Regions from separate parts of the Streptomyces tatrensis genome, predicted to be linked through region 2. Evidence: riboswitches for the same ligand, from Rfam matches in the RefSeq annotation. Region 2 holds a riboswitch; each other region holds the start of a gene.

Region 1 (3,268 bases), on a different contig from region 2:
TACTCCTCCATGGACCGGGTGCTCGTCCACTCCGCCAGCTTCGGCTCCAACGCGCAGGCGATGGCGGCCGGGCTCGCCGTCCTCTCCGTCATGGAGGACGAGCAGGTGGTGGCCCGTGCCCGCGCGATGGGCGACCTGCTGCGCGGGCGGCTCGCCGCGCTCGTGGACGAGTACGAACTGCTCCACGAGGTACGGGGACGCGGGCTGATGATCGGCATCGAGTTCGGCCGGCCGTCCTCGCTGGGGCTGCGGAGCCGCTGGAGCATGCTGCAGGCGGCGCGCAAGGGGCTGTTCGCGCAGATGGTCGTGGTGCCGCTGCTGCAGAAGCACCGGATCCTCACGCAGGTCTCCGGCGACCACCTGGAAGTGATCAAGCTGATCCCGCCGCTGATCGTGGACGAGGCGGACGTCGACCGGTTCGTCGGCGCCTTCCGCGCGGTCATGGACGAGGCCCACGGTGGTGGCGCGCTGATGTGGGACTTCGGCCGGACACTGGTGAGGCAGGCCGTCGCCAACCGCTGAGGCGACGGCCCGGCTCGCGGGGCGTCAGTCCAGCAGGCGGTCGCGGAGCACGGCGAGGGTCTCGGGCGTGAGCCCGAGGCCCTCGGCGAGGTAGCGCTCCACTCCGCCCCACTCCTGGTCGATGGTGTCGAAGGCCGTCGTCAGATACGGGGCGCGGGCGTCGAAGAGCGGGGCGAGCAGCTCCATCACCTCGGGGGCGCGGGCCTCGGGCGAGTCGCTGCCCCGGCGGACCCGGTAGCGGTTGTGCGGGGCGTTCGACTCCAGGTAGTCCGCGAGGATCGCCTCCCGCTCGACGCCCAGCGCGAGCAGGGTGACGGCGATCGACAGGCCCGCCCGGTCCTTCCCGGCGGCGCAGTGCATGAGCGCCGGGACGCTGTCCTCGGCGAGCGCGTGCACCACCCGGCTGTGCTCGGCGGTACGGGTCCGGATCATCGTCCGGTACGAACGGGACATCCGCGCGGCGGCCTTGCCCTCGCCCAGGATCTCGCGCAGCTGCGCCAGGTCCCCTTCGCGGACCATCTTCCAGAACTCGCTGCCGTCGGCCGGATCCGACAGCGGAATGTTGACGTTGAGCACCCCGGGCAGCTCCACGTCCGCACCCTCCAGCGCGTGGTCGGCGCCGTTGCGGAAGTCGAAGACGGTGTGCAGTCCGAGCGACCCGAGGAACTCCGCGTCGCTTTCGGTGGCATGCGCCAGATGTCCGCTTCGGAACAGTCGTCCCGACTTGACCCTTCGGCCGTCCGCGGCCGGCAAGCCGCCCACGTCGCGGAAGTTGCGCACTCCGGTCAGTGCCGGCTGCGGCGCAACCGGATCGGTGTGGGGGCTCTGGGGTATCTGCTGGGTCACAGGGGGGCTCCTCCGTGTCGTCCGGTCGCTTGTCATGGCTCGTCGTGGCTCGCGCAGCTCGCGCGGCCCGCGCGCCTCGTCCTCACTCGTGTCCGAATTACGCTACTTGCTGGCAACTTGCCATAGCGAGAGGCGAGATCGGACACGTCCCCGTGAGCCAGATCATACGGTGACCGTGAGTGCCTGATCGCGAATGGCGAATTCCCCTGTCCGGGCGGCTGTTGGGGGAGGGGAATGGACACAGGGTGACCGTAATTCCGCCGGTCCATCATCACTGGGAATCCATCGGGGAATTCGGGACTTGTTCCGCGCGGCCGCGCTCGATTACCTTCGCGATCGATCCGGATGGACCGCCTAATCCTGCCGCCGTCCGGAAACCGCACCCGACTATTCACGCGCGCGGCAGGAGCGGGGGAACCAGGTAAGCCGCTGTTCCGGAGCTCCTCAGGGATCTTTACAACGGGACAGCTCGGGGTGAAGCCGTGCATGTGCTGTTCATCGGCGCATACACCGCCGGACATCTCCAGTCCGAACCCGACAGCTCACCTCGCAGGCGTCGGAGAGGAATTCGCCATGTCCGGAACGGGTAAGCACCGCCGTCCCAAGTCCCGCTCGATATCCCGCGGGTTCGCCGCCGCGGGCACCGGTGGCGCGGCCCTCGCGCTTCCGCTGCTCGGCGCCACCGGCGCCCACGCCGCCGGTGTCCCGGCCGCCGCGCCCGCCGCCGCCCCGGTCCAGGCCCCGCAGGCCGTGGCCGCTCAGGCGGTGTCGGCCTTCCGGGCCGCGCCCGTCGCCGTGCAGGCAGCTCCCACCGTCTACACCGTGGTGCCGGGCGACTACCTCTCCAAGATCGCCGAGCGCCAGCACCTCACCGGCGGCTGGGAGCAGCTCTACGCGGACAACCTCGAGGCCGTCGGCACCGACCCGTCGCTGATCCACCCGGGACTCAAGCTCACGCTCGGCGCGAAGGGCGCGGCTCCGGCCGCGGCGGCCGAGTCCGCGCCGGCCGAAACGCCGAAGCCGGCCAAGAAGTCCGCTTCCTCCGGTTCTTCCACTTCCGGCGATTCGTCGGATTCCTCGGACTCGGATTCCTCGGACTCGGATTCCTCGGACTCCTCTGACGAGGCAGCCGCGCCCGTCGCCGAGGCGCCCGCCAAGCAGCAGGGCGGCTCCGCGTCGACCGGCTTCGTCGCCCCGGTCGCCGGCGGCCCGTCCACCGCCTACAAGACCGCCGGCTCCATGTGGTCCAGCGGCTACCACACTGGTGTCGACTTCACCGTGAGCACCGGCACCACCATCAGGGCGGTCGGCGCCGGCACCGTGGTCTCCGCCGGCTGGAGCGGCGCGTACGGCAACGAGGTCGTCATCCGCCACACCGACGGCAGGTACAGCCAGTACGCGCACCTCTCCCAGCTGTCCGTCTCCTCCGGCCAGAGCGTCACCGGCGGGCAGACCATCGGCCTCTCCGGCTCCACGGGCAACTCGACCGGCCCGCACCTGCACTTCGAGATCCGCACCGGGCCCTCGTACGGCTCGGACATCGACCCGCTGGCCTACCTCCGGTCCAAGGGCGTCAGCATCTGAATCCGAGGCGCTGTCGGAGGTGCCGGTTAGGCTGCCCGTTTCGACAGGGGACGGGACGGTCGTGGCATGAAGGTCAGCGCAGGGGAGCTCAACCGCTCCACGCTCGCACGGCAGTTGCTGCTGCGGCGCGAGGTGATGGACGTCGGCGACGCGGTCCGCCGGGTGGTCGCCCTGCAGGCGCAGCACGCGGCCTCGCCGTACCTCGCGCTGTGGAACCGGCTCTCCGGCTTCGACCCGGCCGACCTCGACGCCGCCTTCACGGGGCGCGAGGTCGTCAAGTCGACGCTGATGCGGCTGACCCTGCACGCCGTGCACG
Region 2 (3,268 bases):
GGCCGCTGTGCGCGGTGCAGGCCGGTCTGACGCAGGACGCGCCCGCCGCCGAGGTGGACCCGGGCCTGCCCGGCGGTTCCGCTTCCGCGACCCCCGCCCCGTCCCGCCCGGACGACTCCGTGCCCCGCGGGGGCTCGGGCAGGTCCACCGACTTCGGAGCCCCGTCGCAGGGGGGCCCGTCGTCCCCGCCGGCCTCGGTGCTGCCCGACTACCCGATCGGCGTGCCCGGCGAACTGCCCGTCATGCCCCCGCCGGACGCCCAGACGCCGCCTCCCGGCCTCCCGGGCGACCCGACGCCTCCCACGAGCCCGACGGACCCCGCCACTCCCGTACCGCCGTCCGCGGACCCGACCCTTCCGGTGGGCCCGACCGAGCCGGTGGACCCGACGTCTCCCGGGAGCCCGTCCGGCCCGGGGAACTCCACGAAGCCGACGAACCCGGGTAATCCGGAGAACCAGGCCAACCCGGCCAACCCGGTCAATCCGGTTGATCCCACGGCCCCGACGACTCCGGCCGCACCCGGCGAGTCCGCCTCCCCGGCCGCTCCGGCGGCCCCCGGTGCGAGCGAGGGCGGCGGCAAGCACCGCGGCCCGGCCGCCGTCGAGAAGCCCGCCGCGCCTGACGCCGCGTCGGAGTCGACGTACACCGTGAAGGAGGGCGACAACCTGATCGCGATCGCGGACGCCAACGGTGTGAAGGGCGGCTGGAAGGGTCTCTACGAGGCCAACGAGCAGGTCATCGGCGGCGATGCGGACCTGATCAAGCCCGGTCAGAACCTGGATCTAACGCATCAATAAGGACACTTGAGGCGCCCGGAACCAGCTGATTGTCCGTTTTCTGTAAGTGAGACATGTGTCTCTTCAGGTCAACTGGCGTGTCCGGCCCCGAGCGTTCCGCAAACCCCGCCCTCACCTGCGCAAACACCCTTTCGAGGAGCGCAAGTAGGCACCGTTTCCCCCGATGTCGCTCGTTGAACATCGGGGGAGACCTGTCTACCTTCTGAATCGCCCGCCACCGCGGGCTCCTTCGACCGCATCGCCGAATCCTGCCGGCGGACGGAGGGAACACTCGTCGCGTAAAGCGCCGAAGGCAGGAGCGGGGGAACCAAGGTAGGCGCCGGGAACGGCCGTTGAGAGACGGTCACGGAACCGGCTAGGGGTTAAGCCAAGCGCTAGGTCGCTCGGCCGGGCACTCACTCGCCCGAACCCGACAGCTCACCTCGTAGGCGTCGGTGAGGAGAACTCCATGCTGCTTTCGGGCAAGGGCAAGCACCGTCGCGGTTCCAAGGCCGTCCGCATCGTCACGCTCGCCGGTGTCGCCGGTGTCGCCGTCGCGGCTCCGCTGATGGCCGCGGGCACCGCCTCGGCCGCGACCGCTTCCGAGTGGGACCGCGTCGCCTCGTGCGAGTCCGGCGGCAACTGGTCCATCAACACGGGCAACGGCTACTACGGCGGCCTGCAGTTCTCGTCCTCCACGTGGGCGGCGTACGGCGGCAAGTCGTACGCCTCGCAGGCCAACCAGGCCTCCAAGTCGCAGCAGATAGCGATCGCCGAGAAGGTCCTCAAGGGCCAGGGCAAGGGCGCCTGGCCGCACTGCGGCGTCGGCCTGTCGAACTCCTCCTACACCGGCGGATCGGCGCAGGCACCCGCCAAGCCGAAGACGCAGCCGAAGCAGGAGAAGAAGACCGAGGCGAAGAAGGAGACCAAGCGCGTCGAGGCTCCGACCACCCGCTCCGAGCGTCCGGCCGCTGCCCCGAAGACCGAGGCCCCCAAGACGGGCAACGGCTCCTACGCGGTCAAGTCCGGCGACACGCTGGGTGCGATCGCCGACGCGAACAACGTGTCCGGTGGCTGGGAGAAGCTCTTCGAGCTCAACAAGGACATCGTCACGGACGCCAACCTGATCTTCCCGGGCCAGAAGCTGAAGCTCAGCTGAACCCGAAGGTGAGGCCGGAGCTGAACCCCGGCTGAAACCTGTGGGAACGGTCGTGGCCGCTTTCGCGACACGCAGTAGTTCCACCGCGTAATTCCACCGCCCGGCGCGTAACCCCCTTCGCGCCGGGCGGTGGTGTGTGCGGGTGCCGCCGGTCTGACGGGGCCTCCGAAATCCCGATGATCAAGGGTCCTATGTCCTGTAAGAGGGGCATTCAGGCCCTTTTTCGTCCCAGGACCCGGGCGGTCGGCTGGCCGAGTGCCCGGAGGCGGTTAGGCTCTAAGCGGCAAGGCCATCCCACGGCCTGACATGCCACCGCACACCCAGCGTCACATCCCAGAAGGAGATGCTCGTGCCGTCCATCGACGTCGTCGTAGCCCGGGAAATCCTGGACTCCCGAGGCAACCCCACTGTCGAGGTCGAGGTGGGCCTCGACGATGGCAGCACCGGCCGTGCTGCAGTCCCGTCCGGCGCCTCCACCGGAGCGTTCGAAGCCGTTGAGCTCCGTGACGGTGACCCCAACCGTTACTTCGGCAAGGGCGTAGAGAAGGCCGTCCTCGCCGTCATCGAGCAGCTCGGCCCGGAGCTCGTCGGCTACGACGCCACCGAGCAGCGCCTGATCGACCAGGCGATGATCGACCTGGACGCCACCGAGAACAAGGGCTCCCTCGGCGCCAACGCCATCCTGGGCGTCTCCCTCGCCGTCGCGCACGCCGCGTCCGAGGCCTCGGACCTCCCGCTCTTCCGCTACCTCGGCGGCCCGAACGCGCACCTGCTGCCCGTTCCGATGATGAACATCCTGAACGGTGGGTCGCACGCCGACTCCAACGTCGACATCCAGGAGTTCATGATCGCCCCGATCGGCGCGGAGTCCTTCTCCGAGGCCCTTCGCTGGGGTGCCGAGGTCTACCACACCCTCAAGAAGGTCCTGCACACCAAGGGCCTCTCCACCGGTCTGGGCGACGAGGGCGGCTTCGCGCCGAACCTCGAGTCGAACCGCGCCGCGCTGGACCTCATCGTCGAGGCCATCAAGCAGGCCGGCTACGTCCCGGGCACCCAGATCGCGCTCGCGCTCGACGTCGCCGCGTCCGAGTTCTACAAGGACGGCAACTACGAGTTCGAGGGCAAGTCCCGCTCGGCCGCCGAGATGACCGACTACTACGCCGAGCTCGTCGAGGCGTACCCGCTGGTCTCCATCGAGGACCCGCTGTTCGAGGACGACTGGGCCGGCTGGAAGACCCTCACCGACCGCCTGGGCTCCAAGGTCCAGATCGTCGGCGACGACCTCTTCGTCACCAACCCCGAGCGTCTCGCCCGCGGCATCGAAGAGGGCTCG
Region 3 (3,268 bases), on a different contig from region 2:
GAGATCGTCCTCTCGTCCGAGGCCGACGGCGCCGAGGCCGCGCTGGACCGCCTCGCGAAGCTGGTCGCCGAGGGGCTCGAGGAGCTTCCCGAGACCGTCTGACCCCTTCGGGTTCGACCCGCAGGACTTGCACGGCGAAGCCGTTGCCCCCGACCGCCACGGTTGAGGGCAACGGCTTCGCTGCTTTTCGCGCGGAGATCCGGTCGGCCCGCAGGCTCGCCGCCCCGCCGGCTCCGGGCTCGCCGGCGTTCACTCACCAGCCCGTCGCCCCGGCCGGAAATACACACACCGCCATTCCGGCGCACCCGATTCCGCAGGGCCGAATTCCGGCGGCGAAATAAAGCGCGGGGCATGGACATTGGACATGGGGCATGAATTACCGGGCCCCGGATATCCCACCTTTGTATACGGTGTTTGTTAATGCGGAGCGCCCGCCGTGTTTACGGCAGGTTGCAAAGTCCTCACGCGCAGCCGGTGCGCCCCCGCCGCCCTGTCCACGTGCAGCGCGGTCAGCGCCCGGGCCCGCTCGGCGTCGCCCCGGGCCACCGCGTCGACGATCGCGCCGTGCTCCGCCCAGGACTCCACGGGCCGCACCGGGGACTCCACCACGTACATCCAGGCCACCTTGTGCCGCATCTGGGTGAGCAGCGCGATCAGCCCGGGGCTGCCCGAGGCCTGGGAGAGCGTCTCGTGGAACCAGCCCCCCAGGGAGCGCAGATCCTCCCCCTGACCCCTCCTGGCCCGCTCCTGGCCCAGTCTGACCAGCCCGCGCAGCACCTTGAGGTGGGCCTCGCTGCGCCGTCGGGCCGCTCGGGCGGCCGCGAGGGGCTCCAGGAGCATCCGCAGCTCCAGGAGGTCGGCCGCCTCCTGTTCGGTCGGCTCGGCCACGCAGGCGCCCGCGTGCCGCCTGGTGGTCACGAACCCCTCGGACTCCAGCGTGCGCAGTGCCTCGCGCACCGGGACGCGCGAGACTCCGTACCGGCGGGCCAGCACCTCCTCGGTCAGCCGGCCGCCGGGCCCGAACACCCCGGAGACGATGTCGTCGCGGATCGCTGTGCATACCGTGTGCGCGGGAATACGCAAGACCGGACCTCCGCCTTTTTCGTATGGCTGTGCGCGTTGCGACTCTATTGCAACACACGATAATTTCCGAGAGCGGCCGGAAATACGAAACATTCACACAATGCGGAGCCCGAAACGCGACGAAGGCCCCGGCTCTCAAAGAGCCGGGGCCTTCGCGGAAGTCGTGCGGTGGGGCGAGCGGGTCAGACGGTGACGCCGTGCGAGCGCAGGTACGTGACCGGGTTGATGTCCGAACCGTAGTCGGCGCCGGTGCGGGCCTCGAAGTGCAGGTGCGGGCCGCTGGAGTTGCCGGTGGAGCCCGACAGGCCGATCTTCTGGCCCGGGGTGACCTGCTGGCCGACGGAGACGCTCAGTGAGGACATGTGGCCGTACTGGGTGTACGTGCCGTCGGCGTGCTTGATGACGACGTTGTTGCCGTACGCGCCGCCGTAGCCCGCCTCGACCACGGTGCCGAGGCCCACGGCGTGCACCTCGGTGCCGGAGGCGGCGCGGAAGTCGATGCCGGTGTGGCTGCCGGAGGACCACATGCCGCCACCCGCGTGGTACTGGGTGCTGACGTAGGTGTTGTCGAGCGGCGACACGAAGGTGTTGAGGCGCTTGCGCTCCTCTTCACGAGCGGCGCGCTCGGCGGCCTCGCGCTCGGCCTTGGCCTGCGCTTCGGCCTTCGCCTTGGCCTCGGCGGCCCGCTGCCTGGCGTCGGCCTCGGCCTGCGCCTTGGCGGCGGCGGCCTCGGCGGCGCGCTGCTGGGACTGGGCCTGGGCCTCTACGTCATCGGCGAGCTCGTCGGCCACCACGATGGTGTTGAGGCTGCCGGTGTCCTCGATGGAGGGGGAATTGTCCGCGGCGAACGCGGGACCCGCCAGGGAGCCGACGACGCCGGTGGCGGCGAGCGTGGCTATGCCGGCGTAGCCGGCGGTCCTGCGGCTCATACGGCTCGAACCACGGTGCTTGCCGGTGGCACTGCTGCCAAACGCCATGAAGGGGCTGATCCTTTCCTTCCCTCTCGCCTACCGGGTTAGCTGACGGGTTCGGAGCAGGAAGGTCTCCTACGGGCCCCCTCTTGCGAGGCGGTCCGATTCACCCCAGGGACACAAGTGGGTCCCCGGCTCCCCAGGCTCGCGCCTGACGGGGACTCGGCGATCGCTGTCCGGTGCCGCGGATGCGGCGGTTACCACTGACGAACAGCACGGCTGACGCTAGGCGGATCATCAGTCAATCGCCAAACAGACACGCCCTTTTGTTGCGTACGCCACACCACATACAAGCAACCACACCAATAAACGCGACAGAAACGACAAAAGGGACTCAAGTGGACAAGCCACCGGAGTCCCTTGCCGGATTCCCTTGTGCGGCGGGCCAGTTGGCGACCCGCCGGCGGTCACCGGCAGTCAGCAGAAGGTCAGTTGGTGACCACGGTCACTTCGCCGATCCCGAGGGCCCGCACCGGCTCCTCGATCTGCGAGGCGTCGCCGACCAGGATCGCGACCAGGCGGTCCACCGGGAAGGCACTGACGACCGCCGAAGTGGCCTCCACCGTCCCGGTTTCGGCGAGCCGCGCGTACAACTGCGCCTGGTAGTCGTCCGGGAGCTCCTGCTCGACCTGGTCGGCGAGCGTGCCCGCGACGGAAGCCGCCGACTCGAACTTCAGCGGGGCCACGCCCACCAAGTTCTGCACGGCCACGTCCCGTTCGGCGTCGGTCAGGCCGCCCTCCGCGAGGGTGCGCAGCACCGTCCAGAGGTCCTCCAGGGCCGGGCCGGTGTTCGGGGTGTCCACCGAGCCGCTGATGGCGAGCATCGAGGCGCCCTTGCCGTCGGCGGTGGAGCGCAGCACCTGGCCGAAGGCGCGCACGCCGTACGTGTACCCCTTCTCCTCGCGCAGCACCTTGTCCAGCCGGGAGGTGAGGGTGCCGCCCAGGCAGTACGTGCCGAGCACCTGGGGCGCCCAGACCCGGTCGTGCCGGTCCGCGCCGATGCGGCCGATCAGCAACTGCGTCTGGACCGCGCCGGGCCGGTCCACGATGACCACGCGGCCCGTGTCGTCGGCGGTGATCGGCGGGACCGGGCGCGGGGCGGTGGTGTCACCGGTCCAGGCGCCCAGGGTGTCGGCCAGGACGGCGTCCAGGTCGATGCCGGTCAGATCGCCGACGACCACCGCGGTGGCGGTCGCGGGGCGCACGTGGGCCTC

The links. A riboswitch is a leader RNA that binds a small molecule or an ion and turns the genes downstream of it on or off. The one in region 2 is predicted to bind cyclic di-AMP.
Region 1: another riboswitch for cyclic di-AMP. It lies ahead of ACODT5_RS09225 (M23 family metallopeptidase); the one in region 2 lies ahead of ACODT5_RS33385 (transglycosylase family protein).
Region 3: another riboswitch for cyclic di-AMP. It lies ahead of ACODT5_RS13455 (M23 family metallopeptidase); the one in region 2 lies ahead of ACODT5_RS33385 (transglycosylase family protein).

Annotation. Positions count from the first base shown of each region.
Region 1 is NZ_JBMDLB010000007.1:1,201,217-1,204,484, reverse strand. Features, by position in the region: gene ACODT5_RS09235 (aspartate aminotransferase family protein) at 1-522, shown strand, start outside; gene ACODT5_RS09230 (tyrosine-protein phosphatase) at 547-1,368, opposite strand; cyclic di-AMP (ydaO/yuaA leader) riboswitch at 1,743-1,939, shown strand; gene ACODT5_RS09225 (M23 family metallopeptidase) at 1,942-2,952, shown strand; gene ACODT5_RS09220 (winged helix DNA-binding domain-containing protein) at 3,019-3,268, shown strand, end outside.
Region 2 is NZ_JBMDLB010000011.1:3,905,537-3,908,804, reverse strand. Features, by position in the region: gene ACODT5_RS33390 (transglycosylase family protein) at 1-797, shown strand, start outside; cyclic di-AMP (ydaO/yuaA leader) riboswitch at 1,072-1,243, shown strand; gene ACODT5_RS33385 (transglycosylase family protein) at 1,246-1,935, shown strand; gene eno (phosphopyruvate hydratase) at 2,279-3,268, shown strand, end outside.
Region 3 is NZ_JBMDLB010000007.1:2,221,462-2,224,729, forward strand. Features, by position in the region: gene ACODT5_RS13445 (HPr family phosphocarrier protein) at 1-102, shown strand, start outside; gene ACODT5_RS13450 (GntR family transcriptional regulator) at 418-1,083, opposite strand; gene ACODT5_RS13455 (M23 family metallopeptidase) at 1,266-2,060, opposite strand; cyclic di-AMP (ydaO/yuaA leader) riboswitch at 2,073-2,232, opposite strand; gene ACODT5_RS13460 (M16 family metallopeptidase) at 2,483-3,268, opposite strand, start outside.